Regions from separate parts of the Gottfriedia sp. S16(2024) genome, predicted to be linked through region 4. Evidence: riboswitches for the same ligand, from Rfam matches in the RefSeq annotation. Region 4 holds a riboswitch; each other region holds the start of a gene.
The links. Region 4 has a riboswitch for S-adenosylmethionine ahead of metK (methionine adenosyltransferase). Riboswitches for the same ligand answer to the same signal wherever they lie in the genome.
Positions count from the first base shown of each region.

Region 1: it holds a riboswitch for S-adenosylmethionine, as region 4 does, so the genes downstream of both, AB1282_RS15055 (trans-sulfuration enzyme family protein) here and metK (methionine adenosyltransferase) in region 4, are expected to answer to the same signal.
Region 2: it holds a riboswitch for S-adenosylmethionine, as region 4 does, so the genes downstream of both, mtnK (S-methyl-5-thioribose kinase) here and metK (methionine adenosyltransferase) in region 4, are expected to answer to the same signal.
Region 3: it holds a riboswitch for S-adenosylmethionine, as region 4 does, so the genes downstream of both, AB1282_RS09600 (methionine ABC transporter ATP-binding protein) here and metK (methionine adenosyltransferase) in region 4, are expected to answer to the same signal.

Region 1 covers NZ_JBFLUO010000001.1:3,218,129-3,224,482, reverse strand. The annotation lists gene AB1282_RS15070 (NAD(P)/FAD-dependent oxidoreductase) at 1-1,038, opposite strand, end outside; gene AB1282_RS15065 (hypothetical protein) at 1,392-1,814, shown strand; gene AB1282_RS15060 (trans-sulfuration enzyme family protein) at 2,016-3,164, opposite strand; gene AB1282_RS15055 (trans-sulfuration enzyme family protein) at 3,170-4,339, opposite strand; SAM riboswitch class I at 4,422-4,525, opposite strand; gene AB1282_RS15050 (ATP-dependent DNA helicase) at 4,604-6,354, opposite strand, start outside.
Region 2 covers NZ_JBFLUO010000001.1:3,331,319-3,337,672, reverse strand. The annotation lists gene AB1282_RS15660 (CatB-related O-acetyltransferase) at 68-727, shown strand; gene AB1282_RS15655 (cysteine-rich CWC family protein) at 957-1,328, opposite strand; gene mtnA (S-methyl-5-thioribose-1-phosphate isomerase) at 2,514-3,563, opposite strand; gene mtnK (S-methyl-5-thioribose kinase) at 3,570-4,745, opposite strand; SAM riboswitch class I at 4,817-4,975, opposite strand; gene AB1282_RS15640 (carbon-nitrogen family hydrolase) at 5,039-5,821, opposite strand; gene AB1282_RS15635 (pyridoxal phosphate-dependent aminotransferase) at 5,965-6,354, shown strand, end outside.
Region 3 covers NZ_JBFLUO010000001.1:2,048,422-2,054,775, reverse strand. The annotation lists gene AB1282_RS09615 (M20 family metallopeptidase) at 1-466, opposite strand, end outside; gene AB1282_RS09610 (MetQ/NlpA family ABC transporter substrate-binding protein) at 513-1,361, opposite strand; gene AB1282_RS09605 (methionine ABC transporter permease) at 1,358-2,026, opposite strand; gene AB1282_RS09600 (methionine ABC transporter ATP-binding protein) at 2,016-3,032, opposite strand; SAM riboswitch class I at 3,208-3,325, opposite strand; gene AB1282_RS09595 (hypothetical protein) at 3,629-4,063, opposite strand; gene AB1282_RS09590 (ASCH domain-containing protein) at 4,069-4,419, opposite strand; gene AB1282_RS09585 (helix-turn-helix domain-containing protein) at 4,646-5,881, opposite strand; gene AB1282_RS09580 (sulfite exporter TauE/SafE family protein) at 6,242-6,354, opposite strand, start outside.
Region 4 covers NZ_JBFLUO010000001.1:380,671-387,024, forward strand. The annotation lists gene AB1282_RS01980 (hypothetical protein) at 69-233, shown strand; gene AB1282_RS01985 (NAD(P)-dependent alcohol dehydrogenase) at 391-1,371, opposite strand; gene metK (methionine adenosyltransferase) at 1,519-2,715, opposite strand; SAM riboswitch class I at 2,924-3,038, opposite strand; gene pckA (phosphoenolpyruvate carboxykinase (ATP)) at 3,351-4,937, shown strand; gene AB1282_RS02000 (hypothetical protein) at 5,143-5,673, shown strand; gene AB1282_RS02005 (carboxymuconolactone decarboxylase family protein) at 5,739-6,182, opposite strand.

The sequences.
Region 1 (6,354 bases), 2.8 Mb from region 4:
GTGTGAAAGCATGTTTGCAAGGCGTGAAACCTCATGTGCATATTCATTTGGTTTGTCAAAAGGTTCTGCGAATTGATGCGATACTAATAAGGCAAAGTTTGTATTTGGACTTCCTAATTTAGGATCTTTATAAGCATGTCCATTAGCAGTCATAATTCCTGAATGATTTTCAACTACTACGTGCCCAGATGGATTACTACAGAATGTTCTGACTTTTGTACCCACGCTAGTATTAAATACGAATTTCCCTTCGTATAAATGCTTATTAATTTCTTCCATTACTACGTTTGAAGTCTCAACACGAACACCAATATCAACTTGATTCGTTGACATTTTTAAACGACGTTTTTTCATAACATCAGTTAACCATTTTGAGCCATCACGACCAGGTACAATTACAACTTTCTCAGCATGTAATTCTTCACCTTTTTTTAATTTAATTCCTTTTATAATATGAGTACCTTCAACCTTTTCAGTTATTAAGTCCTCTACTTCAGTTTTATACTTCATATCTATTTTTGTTTTTAAATACTCATAAATGCTTTTTAGAATTTCTAAATTTTGTTCCGTTCCTAAGTGACGAACTTGTGCACGTAATAATTTAAGTCCAGCTGCGTATCCACGACGTTCAATATCTCTAACTTCTTCTGTTAAAGGATCAGTAATTGATTCAGTTGCACCATGTTCTAAATTAATTTCATCAACGTATTTGATTAATTCAACTACTTGTGAATCTGATAAGTAATCTGTCATCCATCCACCAAATTCGCTTGTAATATTAAATTTTCCATCTGAATATGCTCCAGCACCACCAAAACCATTTGTAATTGAGCAAGCTGGTAAGCAACCTGAAAAATCTTTTTTACCTGCAGCAGGCGGACATTTTTCAATTTTCTTTTGTAAAATTGGGCAATGTCTTGCGAATATATCATGTCCTTTATCAACAAGTAGTACTTTAGCATTAGGCATTTTTAAAGTTAATTCATAACAAGTAAAGATTCCAGCAGGTCCTGCTCCAACAACGATAACATCATACATCTATATATACCTCCAAATAAGGTTTAAATTATTTCATTTGATCAACCTAAACTAGAATACCATCAATATGATTGCGTTTCAAGTAAAAACACGAACATTTTTTGTACTTTTTTAAAAAAATATTCGTTTATAACCAAAGTGAAACCTTTACATTAGAAATAAACATCTGTCAATTAGATTTTTTATTAAATATCAGACAATTCAAACTTACATATTAATTAAATTGACATTCATCCTAATTTAACGAAAAGTTAATTATTGAATCACCAAAATCCCCTATTAGATAGAAACACAATCACACCAACTTGAATAGTTATATAAATAACAGTTTTTCTATATTGGAGTTGGAAAAGATGCTAGAAGAAAATTTGAAGGAAAAGGAAGGTCAAGATCAAAATAAGAAAATTAATATAGAACATGACAGTTTATCAGCAAGTCTTGAAAGACAAATTGTTGCCGCATCATGGGTTAAGGCAGTTGCACAATTATACGAAACGATTACATTATCAAAATTATATTCCATCGACAAAGATCCAATCTTTCAAGGGAAAAGAGATATCATATCGGGAATGTGGATTGGTACTGCCGGTCAATTATCCGTAGCTTTTTTCGTTTCTAAGCAATTGTTCACTTCAGAAAAAATAGATTTACTTGAGTTACAAAGAAGAATTGTTCTTTCTGATTCAGTTCAAATAGTTGGGAACGCATTGGCACTTATTGGTGCAGCTGAGGTAATTCAAGAGGAAATTGGTGATGGGGAAATATTCCTTTCTTAGTCTTCTACACTAAATAAAAAAGTAAGCAAAATCAAAAAATATAAAATAAATTAATCCCACAAGGAAATATGCTTCCATTGTGGGATTTATGCTTTTCTCGAATTGAACGGACATTCTACCGTTTGCATCTAATTATTGTTCGTTTTTCAATTCTATTCGGCCAAACCCAATTTTATTTATTCAATTTCCCTATTCCTTTCACTATACTCTTGCACCTGCTTTTAATGCTTTTTGGAAGCTTGCAATCAAGTCTTCTATATCTTCTAAACCAACGGATACCCTTATTAATGTATCTTTAACCCCTAATCGTTCACGAACATCGAGCGGTATTGCAGCATGGGACATCTTTACAGGATATGAAACAATCGTCTCAACTCCACCAAGTGAAACTGCAACTGCAACGTTTTCGACTGATTGAAGGAAACTTGTCGTTTGTTCAATCGTTTTTAGTGTAAATGAAAGGACTGCTCCTCCTCCAGTAGCCTGCTCAAAATGAACATCGTGACCAGGATGATCTTTTAGTCCTGGGTAATAAACATCCTCAACTTCTTCTTGTTCTAAAAGCCAGTTTGCTAATTTTGATGCAGTTTGTTCATATGCATCCATACGAACTTTTAGGGTCTTTAATCCTCTTAATGTTAGCCAACAGTCTTGTGGACCTAAAATAGCTCCGAATGAATTTTGGATTGTGTATAAATCACTTGCAAGTTCTTCTGAATTTACGACCGCTAATCCTCCAATTACATCGCTATGACCTGCAATAAACTTTGTTGCACTATGAACGACAATATCAGCTCCTAAGTCTAATGGTCTTTGTAAATATGGTGATAAAAAACTATTATCTACAATGACAAGGATGTCATTTTCTTTTGCTATTTTAATAGCACTACTTAAATCAGTAATTTTCAAAAGAGGATTAGACGGTGTTTCTAAATAAAGTCCTTTTGTATTTGGCTTTATTCCGGCTTTAATCTCTTCTAAATTAGATGCGTCGACGAAAGAAAAATCGATTCCGAAACGATTTAAAACTTTTGTTGCTATTCTAAATGTTCCCCCATAAACATCTTCACAAATGACAATATGATCTCCTGCTGAAAACAAAGATAATACAGATGAGATTGCGGCCATTCCTGATGAAAACGCAAAGCCACGTACACCATTTTCTAATTTTGCAATTGTATTTTCTAACGCTTCTCTTGTTGGATTTCCACTTCTCGCATAGTCGTACTTCCCAAAATTCTCAATATCAAATTGATGAAACGTTGATGTCTGATAAATTGGTATACTTAATGCACCTGTTGCCTGATCAATTTCATTTCCGTTATGAATTAGTTTCGTTCCAAATTGCATGCTCATCACCCCAATGCATTTTCTAAGTCATTTAATAAATCATCAATATGTTCAATTCCCACTGATAAACGTAATGTATGGTCATCTAGACCAAGCTTTCTTTTAAATTCTTCTGGCATCTCTGAATGAGTTTGTGTATGTGGATACGTAATTAACGATTCGACTCCACCTAAACTTTCTGCGAATGTAATGACTTTTACGCTTCCTAAAACCTGTTCTACTAAACTTAAATCCTTCACTTTAAATGAAATCATTGCACCAAATCCAGTTGCCTGTTCTTTAATAATTGAATACCCTTTATGCGTTGGTAATCCTACATAATATACTTCAGTAACATTTGGATGATTTTCTAAAAACTTCGCAAGTACAATCGCATTTTTTTGACTGTATTCCATGCGTAAATGCAATGTTTTAATTCCTCTTAAGATTAACCAAGAGTCAAATGGAGCTAATGTTGCACCTGTTGATTTTTGATAATAGCGAATTCGTTCATTTGTATATTCTGAATTCGTTACGACGAAGCCAGCTAGTGTATCATTATGGCCACCTAAATACTTTGTTCCACTATGAACAACTACATCTGCCCCTAATTCAATTGGTCTAAAGAAATAAGGAGTTAAAAATGTATTATCGACAATTACAATAATATCTCGTTTTTTTGCAATCTCTACTACTCTTTTTAAATCAGTTACTTTCATCATTGGATTTGAAGGTGTCTCAATAAAAATTCCTTTTGTGTTCGGTTTAAGTGCATCAAGAATATGTTCAATTTCAGTCGTATCAACAAAATTATGCTCAAGTCCATATGGCGAATAAATTTCTTCGAATAAGCGATATGTACCACCGTATAAATCATCTGAAACAATTAGGTGATCACCCTTTTTAAATAAGCTTAATACTGCAGTAACTGCTGCATTTCCTGTTGCGAATGCAACGCCATAATTTGCACTTTCTAATTTTGCAACAGTATTTTCGACTTCTTCTCGTGTTGGATTTTGTAATCTTGCATAATCATATCCAGTTGACTGATGTAGACCTGCATGCTTAAATGTAGCTGATTGATAAATTGGATAACTAATTGCACCAGTTAATGGATCATACCCTTTGCTACCATGAACAGCTACCGTTTCAATCGATTTTTTATTCGTGTTTAAAGCCTCTTTTGTGTTAGTCATTATAAATCCCCCATTTTAGTCAAATAAAAAAACCACTTCCTAAAAAATAAGAAGTGGTTATGTCTGTAAAATAAACATATCGCTCTTATCTTCCAGGTTTTTCACCTGCAGGATTTAGCACTTTCTAGTATTTACTAGAGTTGCCGGGTTTCGTCGGGCCAGTCCCTCCACCGCTCTTGATAAGATTATTAAATTATATTGTTAGTATATTAAAAACTCTGATAATTATCAATCGTTTTTTTTGAATTATTTAATAATTAACTCTTACTTCCATTCTTCAGGTAATAAACTTTGATAAAGTGAACTCTTATATCGATCATCAATTAGTAATAAAGTCCCTTCATCTGATTCAGAACGGATAACTCTTCCACCCGCTTGCATTACTTTATTCATACCTGGAAAGACATATGCATAATAATACCCATTTTTTCCAACAGAATTAAAATGCTCCTTTAAAATATTTCTTTCTAAACAAATCTGTGGCAATCCTACACCAACTACTACGACACCGTTTAAGCGATCCCCCTTTAAATCGATCCCTTCAGAGAATATTCCACCTAATACAGCAAACCCAACCAAAGTTTCCTCATTTAGACTATCAAACTGTAAAAGGAACTCCTCTCGTTCAATTTCAGACATACCATTTTCTTGAACGATTGTCTTTATGTTAGGGTTTTTCTCTTTAAATAAATCAACACTTTGAATTAAATATTGATATGACGGATAAAAAACTAAATAATTACCTTTTCTTTTCGTAATTTCTTTATAGACAGAATCAATTAATCTTTCTAAATTTCTTTCACGATCTTGGTATCGAGTTGAAAGAGGATCAATTGTTACTTCCAGTTGTTCTCTATGAAAAGGAGAATCGATTGAAATTGTATAATCTCGACTTTGATCACCAAGCATATCTTGAAAATATTGTATTGGCGTTAAAGTAGCCGAAAAATAAATTGTAGAGCGAAATCTTTTTATGACGTCATTCACTACTTTAGAAGGATCAAGGCAAAATAACTTTAAATGTACTTCACTTTTATATAGTTCATAGTAGCATACATAATTTTCATCAAAAAACTCCGCAATTTTGACGAAGTTGAGTGACTCAAAATATGTATCAAGTAGAAGTTGTTTATTTTCGTCCTCTTCCATTTCCTGTAATTTTATTTCTACGATTTCATTGAATGTATGTAGAAGTTCTAGTAAATCACCATCTATTTCCTTTGAAACTGGGGTTACAACGTCCTTCCATTTTTTTCTTAATTCAATAAATCGCTTATTTATTTCATTTATTATGGCATAAAGTTCATCTTTTAAATTTTTATATCTATTTTTCAACTCTAAAAATTTAGATTTGAATAAGCTCGCAGAATACATTTCTCTTGCACGATCAACAAGATTATGAGCTTCATCAATTAATAAAACCGAACTTCGTTTATGTTCATCAAATAATCGTTTTAACGAAACTCTAGGATCAAAAATATAATTTACATCGCAAATAATCGCATCGGAAGAATTTAATAAATCTAAAGAGTATTCAAATGGACATACTGTATGTTTGCGGGCATATTCTTCTATTTTCTCCCTAGTTAACGATTTTTCCGATGAAAGAATATCAAGAACAGCATCATTTATTCGGTCATAATAACCATTAGCAAATTCACAATAATCCTTTTGACACATCGTCTCTTCTTTAAAACAGATTTTATCTTTTGCTGTAATCGTCGTACACTTTATACAAAGTCCTTGATCTGTCATTAGCTTAAATGCTTCTTCAGCAACAGTCCTAGTAATCGTCTTAGAAGTTAAGTAAAACATTCGATTTATATTATTCTCACCAATACTTTTAACTGTCGGAAAAATAGTCGAAACCGTTTTGCCAATTCCGGTTGGGGCTACCGCAAATAAATTATTACCTTCTTGAATTGTTTGATATACCGCACCTGCTAACTTTCTTTGACCTTTTCTAAAAGAAGGAAAGGGAAAATTTAATTCTTTTATTGTCTGATTCCTTGTTT
Region 2 (6,354 bases), 3.0 Mb from region 4:
TCGCTGTGGTATTAAGCTTCTAAGTAAGTTCTAGAATCTACAATACTTAGAAGCGAGGAAGATAATTATGAATCATCCATTATTTAATCATTGGTCTGAAACAAAGTATTTAAAAGATATAGTGACAAATCCACTCATTGAAGTAGGGGAGTATTCCTATTATTCAGGGTATTATGGTAATCAAAATTTTGAAGATGGCTGTGTAAGATATTTATGGGGTGATGCTAAATCTCAAGAACTTTTCAATCCAATTGAACAGTTTGGTTGGCATCTAGATAAACTCATTATTGGAAATTATGTTTGTATTGCAAGTGGAGTTATCATTTTAATGGGTGGTAATCATAACCACCATTCAGAATGGATCACTGTTTATCCATTTGTTGAACAAATAGGACAATCTTATGAACCAAAAGGTAACACAGTTATTAAAAGCGATGCCTGGATTGGCATGAACGCTATTATAATGCCTGGTGTTACAATTGGTGAAGGCGCAATCGTTGCAGCAGGTTCTGTGGTATCTAAAAACGTACCTCCATATACAATAGTTGGTGGAAATCCTGCAAAAGAAATAAAGAAACGCTTCACAGATTCAGAGATTAATAAACTAATGGAAATGCGTTGGTTTGATTGGGATAGAGAATTAGTTAAGAGAGCGATACCTCTTTTGTCCAATTCATCCATTGAAAAGTTATATGATTTTTATACCAACAAAGTAAAAGAAAGATAATTAAGTTAGACAAGCACATTCTAAATAGGATGTAGCTTTTTGCATACAATTTTTATTTATTACGCAAAATTGGCAGGTTTACTCTTTATAGCAAACCTGCCAATTTTCCAATAAAAAGATTCACATTTTGTCTGGATAATTGAAAATTTTTGACAAACTATTAGTTGGTTTAGTTATACAAGAATACAACCTAAATGAAAGAACGGCGTGTTCTTGACTACCTCCCTAGTCAAACTCCTTTATTACGTTCTTCTGTGCAACTTAGGTAATTAGCACATTTCTCTTTGAAACACTTGGTTACTGTTCCTGGCTTAAGATTATCTTTAAACTTTTCATAGCAGTAACACACTTCATCGTCCTGTTCAACTCCACTCTTCCGACTAAATACTTTTGGTCCGATATCAGAAGGCTTTAGATCTTCTATTTTGTTATCTTCTTTATACTTATCTAAACACGACTTACATATACAAGATCTTCTTACCTCTTCTTGTGGTATCTGATTAAATATCTCTCTTGGGAAATACTCATCATTACACCAACAAGTCTTCCCACTTGAGCACTTATTCTCATTACCACACATGGGACAGAGCTTAATTGCCATTATATACCCTCCTCAATTAACAATCTTAATTACAATTTTTAGCGGACTTTTTAGCAGAAGATTGTAGAAACTCTTCTGCGCATATCATATAAAAGTAATCTTTTAGTGTCAGAGTATTTCTCTAATTAGTCATCTTTTTTCAATTGTAGAGATCGTTGCACATCCTCTAAATATTCTATGGGATTTATGATTTGATCTAGTTCAAAAGTGACTTTAATTAAATTTAATTTCTAATTCCATCAATTAATGTTTATATTATTTATGTACTACTGACGAGATATTTTGTCTTCCTATATAACTATTAATTTTTTACTGCTTCAATTCTTCTTTTAAACTCTTCTTTCCCCTCTTCGCTTTCTATATTATTCAGCACCCTCCCAAGATAGCGTACTTCTCTTCTTTATAAACTGCAAACCCCTTAAACAATGCTTTTTCATGTTCCAACCTCTCTTCAATTTGTTTTTAAGGAAAACCTTCTCCAATTTCCCCTTCTTGTTCAGTACGGTCATTTAATTTTTGTACGGAACAGCTTCACCATATCGCTTCCATTTGGAACAATTTATCCTAATTACATAATGATTCTTAATGATAGTCAACAAAAAGCCAATCCCTTCTACAATTAGGAATTGGCTTTTTTGAGTTTTCTCTTATTTTTATATAAATAATACATTAATAATGAATTTAACTTATAACTAGAATAAACATCAAACGAAAATATGTTAAACTGTCTGAAAAAATTCAGTTGATTCGAACCCCCATTTAATCGAACAAAATTGACCAATCCGTTAAGATTCTCGGAAAGTGTTAAATCATTTGTTTTTGAATTATTGCTACTTTAGCAATATGAGTTTCTTCCTATATAGTAATTCATTTTTACAATAATGTTATTTCTACAAATATTTTCCATTTAAAGTAATGACAATTAATTCATTTTTATTTTTTCTATATTAATAGAATTTCCCGATTCACAAATACGAATATTTCGAAACTCAAAATCTAGATAATAGGGCTTATTATATTTTTTAATAACAACTTAAATTGTTATATTCGCCCACCAAATCTTATATTGATAAAGTGTTAAAATTTTATAAAAATCAGAAAAAATTGCTCTTTTTAACTATTTCCTAGGGAAGAAGTTAACGAATAAATGGTAATCGTTTTTCTCTATTAAATGCAATCAATAAATTACTCTTGCTCCCAACTTTTAAAAGTTTCCTTATAATCGCTAGAAACAATTCCTTTTTCTGTAATAATCGCCGTAATTAATTCATTCGGCGTCACGTCAAACGCTGGGTTTAATACATCGATTCCATCTGGTGCTATTTGAACATTTCCGATATGTGTTACTTCAGTACGATCGCGTTGTTCAATTACAATTTCGCTCCCTGATTCGATTGATAAATCAATTGTTGATAAAGGAGCTGCTACATAAAATGGGATTTGGTAAAAGTTTGCTAAAATCGCTAATTGTAATGTTCCAATTTTATTTGCAGTGTCCCCATTAGCAGTAATGCGATCAGCTCCAACCATAACTACATCAACTTTTTTATTTTGTAATAAGTAGCCGACCATATTATCTGTCAATAATGTAACTGGGATACCACTTTGGTTCAATTCCCAAGATGTCAGTCTTGCCCCTTGAAATACTGGTCTAGTTTCTGTTGCATAGGCTGAAATTTCCCAACCTTTTTCTTTTGCTAAGTGAAGTGGAGCTAAAGCTGTTCCGTAGCGACTTGTCGCAATACTTCCTGCGTTGCAATGAGTTAATACCGCTGCACCGTCATGTAATAATGTTAAAGCGTTTTCACCGATTTCCTTGCAAGTTGCCTCATCTGCTAAATGTAATTTTATCGCTTCTTCCATGATGATTAATTTAGCTTCTGATACAGTAACTGCTTCTTTACTAGAACCAATTAGTTTTTCAACTGCCCATGCTAAATTTACTGCAGTTGGTCTAGCACTAATTAGTTCATCCGCTAATAATCTTGCTTGTTGATGAAATTCTTCAATTTGTTCAGTTTCAATTTCTCGAACACCTAAATAAAGTCCATACGCAGCTGCTAAACCGATCGCTGGTGCTCCTCTTACTTGTAATTTTACGATTGCTTCACGTACATCTAATAATGTTGTTGCATCAAAATAGTATATTTCAGTTGGTAATTTTGTTTGGTCTAAAATTTTTAAGCTTTCACCGTTCCATTGTAATGATTCAGGTATTTGCTGTAATGTAGTCATCGATTATTACTCCAATCCATTAAGTAAATTTCCAATATTTCTAATAGTGAATCTATTTTTTATACAATAAACTCCGAATTTTAAGACTTTTTTCTTTGCTTCAATTTTTTGATTATGTTCCAGTGCATCAATATCTTCAACATGAGCAAGACCGATACTTCTTCGGATTAATTCACATCCAATAACCCCAATTGCATCCACCCAATATCCTTCTAGTTTTTCTTTAATTAAAGCTTTTTGGTTAAACGGTCTAACACTATGCTCTTCCCATAGGCGAATAAATGTTTCATTAAAAACTTTTTCAATGTTTAAAATGTGTTCAATAATTTCGTCCTTTAGTTCAGTACGACTGAAAAGTTGAAAAAGTAAATTTGCCTGAATTTGCCCTAAATCAAATCCGATTGGTCCGACAAATGCAAATTCCGGGTCAATTATTTTTGTTTCTGTTTCAGATACGAAAATGCTTCCCGTATGTAAATCACCATGTAATAAAGCTTCTTTTTTCGATAAGAAATCTAATTTTAGTTTCGCAACCTCAATTTGTAGATCTTCATCATTCCATAGATTTTGAATTTCATCTGTTAATTCTTCTTCAAAACTATTTGTTTCACTGTTAAAAAATGGGTCCGTGTAAACAAGATTTTCTGTTATATCACATAAGTCAGGATTATTAAAAAGATACTCTAACTCTTTTTTCTTAGCCGGTGAAGTTCCAAAGTCTGAAGTGAAGAATAATGATTTAGCTAAAAATTCTCCAATATGTTCAGCTAAAAACGGATAGCTTTTTTTCTCAATGAAACCTTTCCGTAAAATTTGCAAGTGAGATAGATCCTCCATTACAGTTACAGCTTGATCTTCGTCATGTTCTAAAATTTTTGGTGCATGTAATGGGATTAGCTCATTGTATATTTTTGTCGCATTACTCTCGATCGTCGCTCGCTTTAATGTAAGTGGCCAGCTTTCTCCAACGACTTTTGCGTATGGTAGAGCCTGTTTTATAATTAACCCTTTCTCGCTTCCTACGGGATTAACTTTAAACACTAAATTTAGATTCCCATCCCCGATTTCTATACTTTCACATAGTTCATTTTTAAAATAGCCAAGTTTTTGTAAATAAGTAATTGCAGTTGCTTCTGTTAAAGGTCTATATTCTTTTCGTTCAATGACAGTCACTAAATTCATCCCCCTTGAATTTTGCAAAATAAAAAGCCTCTTTTCCGAGACGAAAAGAGGCAATACTAATTGGCTTTCGTCTCTTATCTACCAGAAAATTTCTTTTCTGTTGGAATTAGCACCGTGCCTTACTGAGCATTTAAGCTCAGGCGTATACAATACGCCCCATTTCACAATGGTATTACGGTCGGTTGCTGGGCATCGTCGGGCCAAATCCCTCCGCCTACTCGAAATAAGAGTTCGCATATTTGATTTTATAATCGTATTTTAGTTTATAAATTTTTAATTTGTCAATCACTTTTTTAAATTTTTTTGTAAATTTCTTCTTTTCTGTCTTCAAAAATAGGGATTGTACCGCGTATTTCATCGACTTTTTTCGGATCAATTTCACCGAATACGATTTCTTCATTCGTGCTACCTTTGGAAATTACTTCTCCCCAAGGGTCAATGATCATTGATCCTCCGCCAAATGTATTTGCTAAATCTTTTCCTACTCGATTACAAGCAACAACATAACACTGATTTTCAATTGCTCTTGCTTTTAACAAGATTTCCCAATGATTCATTCTTTGAATTGGCCATTCAGCGACAAAAAATAAAACTTTTGCACCTTTTTGAGAATGAGCTCCAATCCATTCAGGAAAACGCAAATCATAGCAAACAAAACCTGCAGCTGTTAATCCATCGATTTCAAAAAGACCGTCTGTTTCCCCTGATTGAAGATAGTGATGCTCGTTCATTAACTGGAACAAATGAACTTTATCATAAGATTTTACTAATTCACCAGTATTGCTAATAACAATTAACGTATTCGTTACACCATTTTCTCTTGCAATTGGGAACGAACCAGCAATCAATATTACATTATTTGATTTTGCAATCGACTGAAGTTCAGAAATAATCGCTTCTTGTTCACCTGTGTGCAAGCCAATCTCTTCCAAACAATAGCCTGTTGTCCATAACTCTGGTAATACGATAACCTGAACATTTTCTTTAACAGCTTCGTTTATTTGAGTTTTCATTTTCTCTAAATTAGACTTTGATTTACCTAAAATAACGTCAGATTGAATACACGCAATTTTAATCACAATTTATTCACCCTATTCTAAATTTTATAGACATTTTTAAATCGAGCATATATGATGGTGAAAGTTATTGCAACAGTCGTTCATGAAAATCAGTCGATTAAGTAACGATCTATTCAAATTAATTTTATTATATTTTTGGAGTGATTAACTTGAATCATAGTAAACTATTAAACAATTTACCAAAACAATTTTTTGCTTCACTAGTCCAAAAAGTGAATCAGTCAATAGGTAATGGTCATGATGTCATTAATCTTGGTCAAGGAAATCCAGATCAGCCAACACCTGACTATATTATAAAAGCATTACAAAAGTCTGTTGAAAACCCTTTAACTCATCGTTATTCTCCGTTTAGAGGGATGAGATCTTTAAAAAATGCTGTTGTAGAATTTTATAAACGAGAGTATGATGTTGATTTAGACCCAGAGGAAGAAGTAGCCATATTATTCGGTGGAAAAGCTGGATTAGTTGAGCTACCACTTTGTTTATGTGACGCTGGAGATACAATTTTAGTTCCAGATCCAGGCTATCCA
Region 3 (6,354 bases), 1.7 Mb from region 4:
CATCAACGCCTTCTAGTAATCCATTTTTTACAAAACTCCCTTTTGCACTTCCGTTTGGTCCACCCTCTTCTGCTGGTGTTCCAAATATGACAACCTCTCCTCCGATCTCAGAAATGACTTCAGCAAGAGCGATTCCTGCTGCTACACTCGTTGTTCCAATAATATTATGTCCGCATGCATGACCAAGACCAGGTAGTGCATCATATTCTGCTAAAAAAGCGATAGTTGGGCCTTGCTTAGATGACGTTTTTCTTGCTACAAAGCCTGTTTCATGCCCTGCAATATTACGTGTGACATCGAAACCAGCTTCTACTAAAATTTTAGAATGTGTTTCTGATGCAAAAAATTCTTGATTGCCAATTTCAGGCTTCTCATGAATCTTGTGGCTAATTTCAAGATAAACTTCCTTCGATTCCTCAATACTTTTCACAATTTGCTCTCTTTGTGTTTCAATTTTGACTGTCATTTAAACTTTTCTCCCTTCCATTCTTTTAAATAAGCATGAACTAGCTTTATAGATTTTTAATTTTATCAATCGTAATGACTACTGGAACCGTAGCACCTTTGTCACGTTTAATAATGTAATCATGAACTTCTTTTGATTGATAAGCCTTTACAATCTTTGCAAAGTCCTTGTCATTTTTATTCTTCGTACGAGATGCAATAACATTGATATACGGCATAGCTGCTTTATCATTAGGATCTTCTTTATAAAGTGGGTCCTTTGCAGGGTCTAAGCCCGCTTGAACCGCGAATCCATTATTGATGATCGCTGCTGCCACATCATCCAATGATCTAGCTGTTTGCCCTGCAGCAATCGGTTTGATTTTTAAATGCTTAGGATTTTCTTTAATTTGTTCAATACTTCCTTTAGGGTCAAAATTATCTACTAAACTAATTAACTTTGAAGATTGTAATAGTTTAAGTGCACGGCCAGCGTTCGTAACATCATTTGGTATAGTAATCGTTGCTCCATCTGGAATATCACTTAGCTCTTTAAATTTATGTGAGTAAATCCCCATTGGCGCAATCACTGTCGAGCCAATCGCTGAAATATCTAAATTATGATCGCCTTTAAATTGGTTCATATAAGTAATCGTTTGAAAAGAATTTAAATCAAGGCTACCGTCATTAAGTGCTGTGTTAGGCTGAACATAATCTGAAAATGATATAATTTTCAATTTAATCCCTTCATTTTTCACTTGTTTTTGTACAATATTCCAAAGTTCATAATCATCACCGTTAATACCAATCTTAACTGTTCTCTCTTTTCCATTACCTGATGATGCATTAGAACCACATGCTGATAATACCGAAACCGTTAATAATAATGCTGCAAAAATAGTAAAAAACTTTTTCATCCTCTTTTCCTCCTTACGTATCTTGACCACGTATTTCCTAAACTTTGTATGAGTTGAACAATAAGTACTAGTAAAACAACTGTAATGACAATAACCAATGTTTCAAAACGCTGATAACCATATGTAATAGCTAAGTCACCTAATCCCCCAGCACCAACAGCACCAGCTGCCGCAGTCGATCCAATCAATCCAATCGTTGCTGTTGTAAATGATAGAATCAACGATGGAATTGCTTCAGGCAAAATAAACTTCACGATGATTTGAAACTTTGTTGCTCCCATTGAATAGGCAGTTTCCAGCACTCCCTTATCCACTTCTAGCATGGAATTCTCAATCAATCTTGCCAAATATGGCCCTACAAAGATTGAAAGCGGAACAATTGCTGCAACTACGCCAATGGACGTTCCCGTCAATAATCTAGTAAACGGTATAATGGCAACTAGTAAAATAATAAATGGTACAGATCGAACAATATTTATAATGGTATTTAACAACGTAAATAAAGGTTTGTTTTCCATTATATGACCTGGCCTTGTTACAACTAGGATAATACCTAAAGGCAATCCTATGATTGTGCCAAAAATAAATGACCCTAGTACAGTTAGAAATGTATCTTGAGTTGCCTGTAAAAACTGTGGCCAAAAGAATTCCCAATTAAGCTCCATTTAACTCAACCTCCCTTACATCTATCCCCTTTTCCGAAATAAATTTAATAGCTTTTGCGCTTTCCTCTTTTGTTCCTTCTAGTGCCACAAGCAAATTCCCATAAGGTCTTTCTTGTAGCTCTGTAATCGATCCATAAAGAATGTTTAAATGAATATCGAATTTTTTAAGAACCTCTGATAATAATGGATTGGCAGCCTTATCACCTAGGAAGACTAATTGATAATATTTCCCTTTTGATAATGTTTTCGATAACTTAGACGGCACCTCATTTTGTAATACAGTGTTAACAAAATTCTTTGTAATACTTTTTTGTGGATTCGTAAAAACGTCGTAAACATTACCTTCCTCGACAATTTCACCATCATCAATGACGGCCACTTTATCACATAAATCACGAATTACACTCATTTCATGGGTAATAAGAAAAATTGTAAGATTATAGGATTTATTTACCTTCCTTAAAAGCTCTAATACATTCTTTGTTGTTTCAGGGTCTAATGCAGATGTAGCTTCATCACATAGCAACAGATCTGGGTCTGTTACAAGTGCCCTTGCAATTCCAACTCTTTGCTTTTGTCCCCCCGATAAGTGCCCCGGAAATACATCTTGCTTCCCTGTCAGTCCAACAAATTCAATTAATTCCATTACCTTTTCCTGAACATCCCGTTTCTTCTTTCCTTCAAGGTATAGCGGCATTGCGATATTATCAAATACCGTTTTGGCTGAAAGTAGATTGAAGTGTTGGAATACGACACCAATTTTTCTACGTGTTTTACGTAACTCTTCATCATTTAATGTCATTAAGTTCAATCCATCTATCAGAACTGATCCTTCTGTTGGCTCTTCAAGTCTATTTAAACAACGAATCAATGTACTTTTTCCCGCTCCGGAAAAGCCAATGATTCCATAGATCTCACCTTTCTCAATTTTCATATTAATATTATTTAAAGCTTTAATTGGTGGCCTTCCAGGATAAACCTTGGAGACATTTTTAATCTCAATCAAATTTCTTCCTCCAATGCAAGTTATTCCAAACATTATAACTAAGTAAACACATTTGAAAACTAGGTTTTATAATTATATTTTCTCCTTTTTCTCCTATGGCAACTCATCAAAAAACCCCCCTTCTTATCCAATAAGACAGATAAGAAGAGGGGTTATAATATATAAGCCACTTTACTTCTTATCTTTCAAATCGCTTAAACGATTTGCAGGAATTAGCACGGTATTTGTTTCGAAACAACAAACCCGTTGCCGAGGTATCGTAGGGCCAGTCCCTCCACCTCTCTGGATAAGTAATAGAATTTATTAAGTTTTTAAATTATTGAGTTCATGTTATCTCTCTTTTTATAATACGTCAAGAATTATTTTTAAATTTTTTAGAAAAAATTGTGTTTGAAAATAGCATTTTTTTTACGAGTATTGTTTGAATCAGGTCTTAGGTCCTTTATATTCAAATCAAAAAACTATTTCATATTCCGTTTGAAATAGGTCTATATACTTATTTTTTTGAGTTTTTATTAGTATTTCATTTAAAAGAAGGCAAAAAAACAGACAAGTCTTCTTTGATAAGAGAACCTGTCTGCTTTTTTGAATCATTCCTACCATAATGCAGGCTTTACTACCATAAACCATAGCATAACCATCAAAAGAACGATGTAAATCCAGATTGATCGACGAAGCTTCTGAATTAGCATTCTCTGGTCATGGGTTGGTTCACTGAATTTCCGAATGGTCGGTGAAAAGGCTCTAGCTAGGAAAAATAATGAACTCACCAAAAGAAGAATCGTCATCACAATCCAAGATGTCTTCCACGACCAATGACCCACTAGTACCAACAAAACCCCTGATCCAACCAATACATGCCCAGCATGCTTTGCCAATCTGACAGCAAACCGGAATACATCCAAATAAATCTGTTGTATCGCAGACTTTGAGGTATGCAGCTTTTTGAGTATCGGAATCAAAACAAAAAAAGGGCCAATCGATAGGATTACACTAGCAATATGTATATAAAGAAGAAATCTATACAGCATTAAAATTATTCTTGGATGAGACGGAACTCATGAACCCATACCCTCATTTTTGGCAACCAAGGCATCCCAGGGTGGATTGAAAGGATCGATTGTTTATACTCTTCTACTGTCGCATAGCCTTCTTGCTTAGCATCCTCATCTGTCAATTCACCAAGGGCTTGAGAATAAACTTTTTCAACAACATACTGATTATTTTGAAGGGTCATCACTTCCCCAACATCTGCATATCTTCCGTTTCGGCGAGTAGCAGTTTTTTGTCCTGCCAATACTTTTTCAACATCCTCTTGAAGCGTAACAAGGCGTTCAATTGTACATGTTTTTGGCGGTAAAGCGTTCGTTTCATTCTGATTTGTCATCTAATTCATTCTCCATTTCAATTTAAATTTATCGCAAAGACTAAAAAAAAAAAACGACTAGTTCCATTTTAATTAAATTAGTACAAAATTAGCAAATTTTTATGAAAGATATTTGAAACAGCAATAAGTTACACAAGCATAGCATAAAATAACACCCTTTAAAACCAACGTTGCCTCGATCTACTTTATTGGGTTCAGTCTAATCAAATATGTGCTTTTATCTTCCCTAAATATTCTCTTCTAAAATAAACTTAGATAGATTGATTGCTTTCGCATAATTCTTAGTTTCTATGTAGTTGTTATATAATTTTTCGACATATGTTTTAAAAACAACCATATTACTCACTGACTGGAAATAGATTAAGGCTGTCTTCTCCATAAAACTATAATACTGATCGAGTTTATCCTCTATAAGATAGATTAAAAGTCGGAATAATATTTTGAATAAACTGGAGTCCAATTTTTCTGCAATAGCTTTTCCTTCATTAGCTTTTCTAAGCAAATCATTTTTCAGTAGTAAATTCCCAAAAAAACTACTTTCCAAATAGTTATACAAGTATTTAACGTATTTATAAGAAGACCGATCTACCATATCAAGTGTCACCTTAAATAATATTTGCGCGTTTTCAAAATCTTTTCTCTTTAAGTATAAATCTGCTAAGTTATTTTGCAGTAAGATTTTTCGATCAAGTGCATTCACTCTTTCAGAGGCTTCAATAAGGTTATGATATGATTCCAATACTTCCTGAAAATCAAAGCTCTTTTCGTTTCCTTTTATTAGAAGTAAGATTGCCTCCGCATCAATTGCTCTTAAGTAGTTATACGTTTTCTTGAAGTACTTCAATGCTTTTTCTGCGTAAACATATGTCATGATTGATTTAGGATTAACCTGGTAGTAGCCTAGTGACAGGTAGATATAGTATTCTAGATTCCCAAACTCACTCTTATTGATATTTTTTAATACTTGAATAGACTTTTCGTAGTTATCCGTTTTTCCATATAAAATGCCCCATACAAGCCATTTCAAGTTCTTTTCAAAAGGGGGAAGATCAGGATGTTTTTTTTGAATATCCTTTAAAATGGTTTTTGTCTTTTCAAATTCATTCTGCAGGAGATAATATCTTGCTTGAAGTAATTGGAAGAGCGGAGCATATTTAGAAAAATTAATGATATAATTTTTTTCAATATCTTTTTTTGTTTTCTCCACCTCGATCATGTTTTGCTTAATGATTGATGTATGCCAACTATTTAACTTCTTTTCTATGTTATTAAAGTAGTTAAGTTCATTTTGTATGTCAATTTTTAAGCGCTCGGAAAATAACTCAATTATTTCTTTAGAATATTGAGTTTCACCTCTTTCAATTCTACTAACATGAGTGGATGTACAAATGTCTTTTCCAAGCTCCTCCTGAGTTAGGCCTGCCCTTTTGCGATAAAATTTTATGATTTCCCCTTCTTGCATGAATTTCTCCCTCTTTAAAACTTAATGAAAATATAATTATGTAATTCCTAGAAAAATATAGTAGCTATACTAAAAGAGCTTTATTCCTTATAGAATTTATCAAATCTTCAAATTATTTTACCATAATCTTACTTTTAATTCTTAAAGAAAATTATTTAATTTTTTACTTGTCCTTTTTCCATCATCTTTCCAGTTACAACAATGAAAAAAGCATTGGTGATTATGATCTTCCTCACTAACCTATTAATTTCTCCTAATCTGTAATTCGAAAAGTTAGAAGCAAGGAATGTGATACATGCCAATAAAAAAACAGAAAAACTCTCAAAAATAGTTTTTCTGTTTTTTACAGTTAACCTTTATTCAACTAATCCATGATTTAATAATCGTAAACCAAATTTTCAAAGCAGTAAAACCAATTAAAACTGCCAGAATCCCTCGTAAAACCTGCGTTTTTGTTTTTTTGCCTATTTTTG
Region 4 (6,354 bases):
AATTCGTTAAGACTAAAACAACGATGAGTTTCATCGACTTTCTACTATTTATATTGGAGGTAATATAATTGAGCAAAAAAGATAAACCACTCATAAATGAAGAGCAAATGAAAATACAAGCAGACCTTAATAATCTCGATCCAGGGCATTCTGTGGATGAGCACCGTAAAATTGAAACGACTAATATAATATTAGCTGGAGAAGAAATTAGACAGCAAAATGAAAACTTATAAAAGAAATCCCTCAAAAGGTCATTTTGAGGGATTTCTTTGTGTAGATAAAGTTAAAAAGTTGTACTTGTCTTTCGAAGCGTAAGTGTTACCTAAAATTGTAGTGAACATGGTACAAGCAGGCGATTTTAACGAAGAAAGCTAGAGTTTGTCAACAGTCTCATATCCCTCGAATGTTAATAACGACATTCCCCTTCTTATGCCCTTTTTCAACATAACGATGGGCTTCCACAATTTGATCAAGTGGGTATTGTCGATCAATAACAGCTTTTAACTTATCCGCTTCAATCAGTGCTTTTATATAGTTTAAATCTTCATTGTTCATATTTGCTACACCAAGTATTGCCTTTTTGTTATCAAATAAATTACTCCAAATCGCTTGAAAATAAACCGAAAGCTTCCATACTGCACTTAATAAATAGACGCCATCTTTGTTAAGCAATCTTTTACAATTTGAAAAGGAGCTCTTCCCTACCGTATCAAAGATAATGTCGTAAGTTTTCTTACTCTTAGCAAAATCTTCATTTGTATAATCTATAACTTCATTTGCTCCTAAAGATCTCACCAATTCTAAATTTGATGTACTACATAAAGCAGTAACTTCTGTACCAAAATATTTAGCTAGCTGAATTGCATAGGTTCCAACACTTCCTGAAGCACCATAAATAAGTACTTTTTGTCCATTTTGAATAATACTTTTCCTTAGAAAATGTAATGCTGTAATCGCCCCAACAGGTACTGCTGCAGCTTGCTCAAATGTCATATTTATTGGTTTTTTAGCTAGAACACCTTCTTCATGTAAAGAGATATATTCAGCATTAGCCCCAAAAGTAAATCCACTATACCCAAAAACTTGATCACCTGTTTTAAAATTTCTTACGTTTTTGCCAACTGTTACTATTTCTCCCGCAAGCTCACAACCTGTTATTTTATTTTTCGGCTTGGTAAGGCCAAACATTAGGCGGGAAGGCAGCCAGTACATATATGGAAAATCGGAGCTTCGAAGTTTTACACCACCTGCTGTTACAGTTGATGCATGTATTTTAATTAATACTTCTTCATTTTTTAATTTTGGTTTTTCAACTTCTGTTATTTGAAGAACTTCTGGTGGACCATATTTTGTACATATAATCGCTTTCATAGGTTCCTCCATTACAAACTTTAATTCAGTCATTTAAACCTATGAAAAATGATTTTTAAGTATACCTATATGTAATGTAATTCGTAATTCTAATTAAACAAAAAAGACTGAATATAGCATATGCCATATTCAGCCTTAATCATTTTATTATAGACCTGCTTCAGTTTTTAAAACTTCTGCTTTGTCAGTACGCTCCCAAGGAAGATCGATATCTGTACGGCCAAAGTGACCATAAGCAGCAGTTTGTTTGTAAATTGGACGACGTAGGTCAAGCATTTTAATAATTCCAGCTGGACGTAGGTCGAAGTTGTTGCGAATTACTTCAACTAATTTTTCTTCTGAAACTTTACCTGTACCAAAAGTATCAATAGCGATTGAAACTGGTTTAGCTACACCAATTGCATATGCTAATTGAACTTCAGCTTTATCAGCTAAGCCAGCAGCTACGATGTTTTTCGCAACGTAACGTGCAGCGTAAGCAGCAGAACGGTCAACTTTAGTTGCATCTTTACCAGAGAATGCGCCACCACCGTGACGAGCATATCCACCGTAAGTATCAACAATAATTTTACGACCTGTTAAACCTGCATCACCTTGAGGTCCACCGATTACGAAACGACCTGTTGGGTTGATAAAGAATTTTGTGTTTTCATCAATTAACTCAGCTGGTACAACTGGTTTGATTACAAGTTCTTTAATATCATTTTCAATTTGAGCTTGAGTAGCTTCTGGACCATGTTGTGTTGATACAACGATTGCATCAATACGAACTGGTTTGTTGTTTTCATCATACTCAACTGTTACTTGAGTTTTACCGTCTGGACGTAAGTAAGAAACTGTTTCATTTTTTCTAACTTCAGTTAAACGGCGTGCAATTTTGTGAGATAATGAAATTGGAAGTGGCATTAATTCAGGTGTTTCATTAACAGCAAAACCGAACATTAAACCTTGGTCTCCTGCACCGATTGCTTCAATTTCTTCATCTGTCATGCTACCTTCACGAGCTTCTAATGCTTGGTCTACACCTAAAGCGATATCTGCTGATTGCTCATCAATAGAAGTTAAAACTGCACATGTATCTGCATCAAATCCGTATTTTGCACGGTCATAACCGATTTCACGGATTGTTTCGCGAACGATTTTTGGGATATCTACATAAGTAGAAGTTGTAATTTCACCTGCAACAAGTACTAAACCTGTTGTAACTGAAGTTTCCGCTGCTACACGAGCATTCGGATCATTTGCTAAAATTGCATCAAGAATTGAATCTGAGATTTGGTCACAGATTTTATCTGGATGTCCTTCTGTAACTGATTCTGAAGTAAATAAACGACGTTGTGACATTGAGTCCCCTCCTAAATTGAATTGACGGATCTCTTTTTTCTCAACATAAGAATAAAAAGTTTGTTCCTATTCCTATGTTTCCCATTTAAGATAAAGATAACTCAGTGTAAATTACGAAATTGCCACTGTATTTAAGTTTTGAGCAAAAAAAAAGCCTTCCTCTTATCAAATATTACCTGAGGAAAGGGTTCTTGGTATTTGCCTTTCGCTCTTATCGTCCAAGACATAAAAAATAGTCTTGCATCAGGTTCAGCACCTTTCACTAAAAGTGAGGTTGCTGGGCTTCGTAGGGCCTGTATCCCTCCACCTACTCGGGATAAGAGAGTATCCGTATGAAAAGTATCATATTAAAATTTCACTTTCTTGTCAACAATTTTCATCATAACTTAGACATAATTCTACAATAACTTTATCCCTACATTCATTTCTATTTAATGGGAAATTACTAATTATTATACTTACATTTAAATAACTTACTTCATTTAATAAGTAAATTTTGCTCAAATTTATTTTTTAATCAAATTCATAACACATTTTGCCAACTAATAGTATACACTATTAAAATAAATGTGTTATACTATTTATCGAGATACCTACATGGCAGACAAATTATATTTAAAGGATGGTATTAGTATATGAAGACAGTTGATGTAAACTTTGAATTAAACGAATTACTTACTAGTAATCAAATGTATAACCAACTAAGCGTTTCTGAGTTAGTTGAAAAAGTCCTAACAAGACAAGAAGGAATTTTAACGTCAACGGGAGCAGTTAGCGTTTCAACAGGCAAATATACTGGACGTTCACCTAAAGATAAATTTATTGTACAAGAGGCATCTGTTGAAAATTTAATCGATTGGGGTTCAGTAAATCAACCAATCTCTGCTGACGTATTCGAAAAATTATATAGCAAAGTACTTAACTACTTAAAAGATCGTAACGAATTATTCTTATTTAAAGGATTTGCTGGTGCAGATACTGAGTATCGTTTACCTATCCAAGTAATTAACGAATTTGCATGGCACAACTTATTTGCTCATCAATTATTTATTCGCCCAACTGAGCAAGAACTTACAACACATGAAGCAGAGTTTACAATTGTTTCTGCTCCGACATTTAAAGCAGACCCTGTAGTTGATGGAACAAATTCAGAGGCATTTGTTATTGTATCATTTGAAAAGAAAATAATCTTAATTGGTGGTACGGAATATGCTGGAGAAATGAAAAAATCTATTTTCTCAATCATGAATTTCCTATTACCACAAAATAATGTTTTACCAATGCACTGTTCTGCTAACGTTGGTAGCGAAGGCGATGTAGCATTATTCTTTGGACTTTCAGGAACTGGTAAAACTACATTATCTGCAGATGCAGACCGTAAACTAATCGGTGATGACGAGCACGGCTGGTCAGATAATGGTGTATTCAATATTGAAGGCGGTTGCTACGCTAAATGTATCAATTTAACATTTGAAAAAGAGCCACAAATTTTCTCTGCAATTAAATTTGGTACAGTTTTAGAAAATGTAGTTGTTAAACCTGATAGCCGTTTAGCTGACTATGATGATACAACTTTAACAGAAAATACTCGTGCTGCATACCCAATGCAAGCAATTCAAAATATCATTGAGCCAAGCGTTGCTGGACATCCACATGCAATTATCTTTTTAACTGCTGATGCATTTGGAGTATTACCTCCAATCAGTAAATTAACAAAAGAGCAAGCTATGTACCACTTCTTAAGTGGATTTACTAGTAAATTAGCAGGTACTGAGCGTGGTGTTACTTCTCCACAAGTAACATTCTCAACATGTTTCGGATCACCATTCTTACCGCTTCCAGCTGTAGAATATGCAAAAATGCTTGGTGAAAAAATTGAAAAGCATAATGTAAATGTATTCTTAGTAAACACTGGTTGGACTGGTGGAGAATACGGTGTTGGTAAACGTATGAATCTATCTTACACAAGAGCAATGGTTCACGCTGCACTTGAAGGTGATTTAAACAACATTGAAACTACTCAAGATGAGTTTTTCGGTTTAGCAATTCCAACTCATGTACCTGGTGTACCTGATAGCGTATTAGTCCCTTCAACAACTTGGGAAGATAAATCAGCTTATGATCAAAAAGCTCTTGAATTAGTAACTAAATTCAAAGAAAACTTCAAAAAGTTTGAAGGCTTTGATGCTCAATTGGCTGAACTTGGTGGACCTTTAAAATAATCTAATAAAGTAAAATGTAAAGGCTGTCCAATAAGTCGGGATTTATGACTTATTGGTAGCCTCTTTTTATTTTCAGTATTAAAAAACAACCTCACTCATTAAAAGGAAATTATTAACATTTAAAGAATAAGATTAAAGTAACATTAAATAAACTGAACATGGATAATAATCACTATTTATTTATCGAATTAAATGGAGGATTAAAATGAGATCCATAAAGATATTAACTCTGATTTTTTCATTTACTGCAATTTTATTAACTTCCTTGTTTTTATTTAATACTGGTACCTCGTCTAAAAATTTAGATAAGCATGTTTCACTATCTTCTAAAGAAATTGAGCCAAAAATTGAATCATTATCCAAAAGATATTATGAGATCAAAGATTCTGTGGATAATCAATTACTTTATGGAGTTGAATATTATTTGGTCTTATCAGTACCAGAACGTTATAAAAACGATATAGAAAATGCTCAAATAGAAATCCTACTACCTAAAAAAGTCCAAACAATATTTGGAGTCAATATTGAAGAAATCAATCATAATCAAAGATACAAAATCAATAATGGAAGAGCCGTTTTTAATCTCTCTAGTTCTATTGCTACTTCAAATATAACAATAGATCAAAAAAATTATATTAAAAATCATCATGATCTTTACACTATAAAAATTTTTTCTAATGAAAATAAATTAATAAAAAGCATTGTTATAAAAGTAAAAAATTTTAATAAGAATTGAAAAGTTACATATAAAAAATGAGCCAATCTTCGGCTCATTTTTATTTTTTAAGTTTTATTAGGATATTATTTTTCAACTGGTCTATTCCCCATTGAAATAGAGATACGATTCCAACTGTTAATTTGATTGATTGTGAATACAAGATTTACGTATTCTTTTTCGCTAAAGTGTTTACTTACACGATTATATAGATCAGCAGATATACCTTTATTCGAAATTAGTGTAATATGCTCAGTTAACTCCAAAGCTGCTTTTTCAGCATCTGTGTAAAAATCACAATCTCTCCATGCACTAACACAGTATAAACGTTGTTCAGTTTCTCCTATTTCCCTCGCTTCAGAGGAATGCATGTCAAGGCAAAATGCACAACCATTTATTTGTGAAGCACGAATTTTAATCAGTTCACGAAGTTTATGATCTATACCCGTTGTTTTAATATACTTTTCCATTTCCATCATTATTTTAAGTGCTTCTGGTGCTAATTTTGAATAATTAATTTGTTTTTCCATTTTAATTCCCCCTAAAAAAGTTAATTCTAAAAATAATTGAACTAAATGTAGTTTTTGGAAATACTTAAATTAGCGACAAAGTTAATCTACGATTCACATTATCTATATTAAAACGTTTATTTCATTATGTCAAACACCTTTTACGTTTGAATTGTTCTTAAAAGTAAATGTT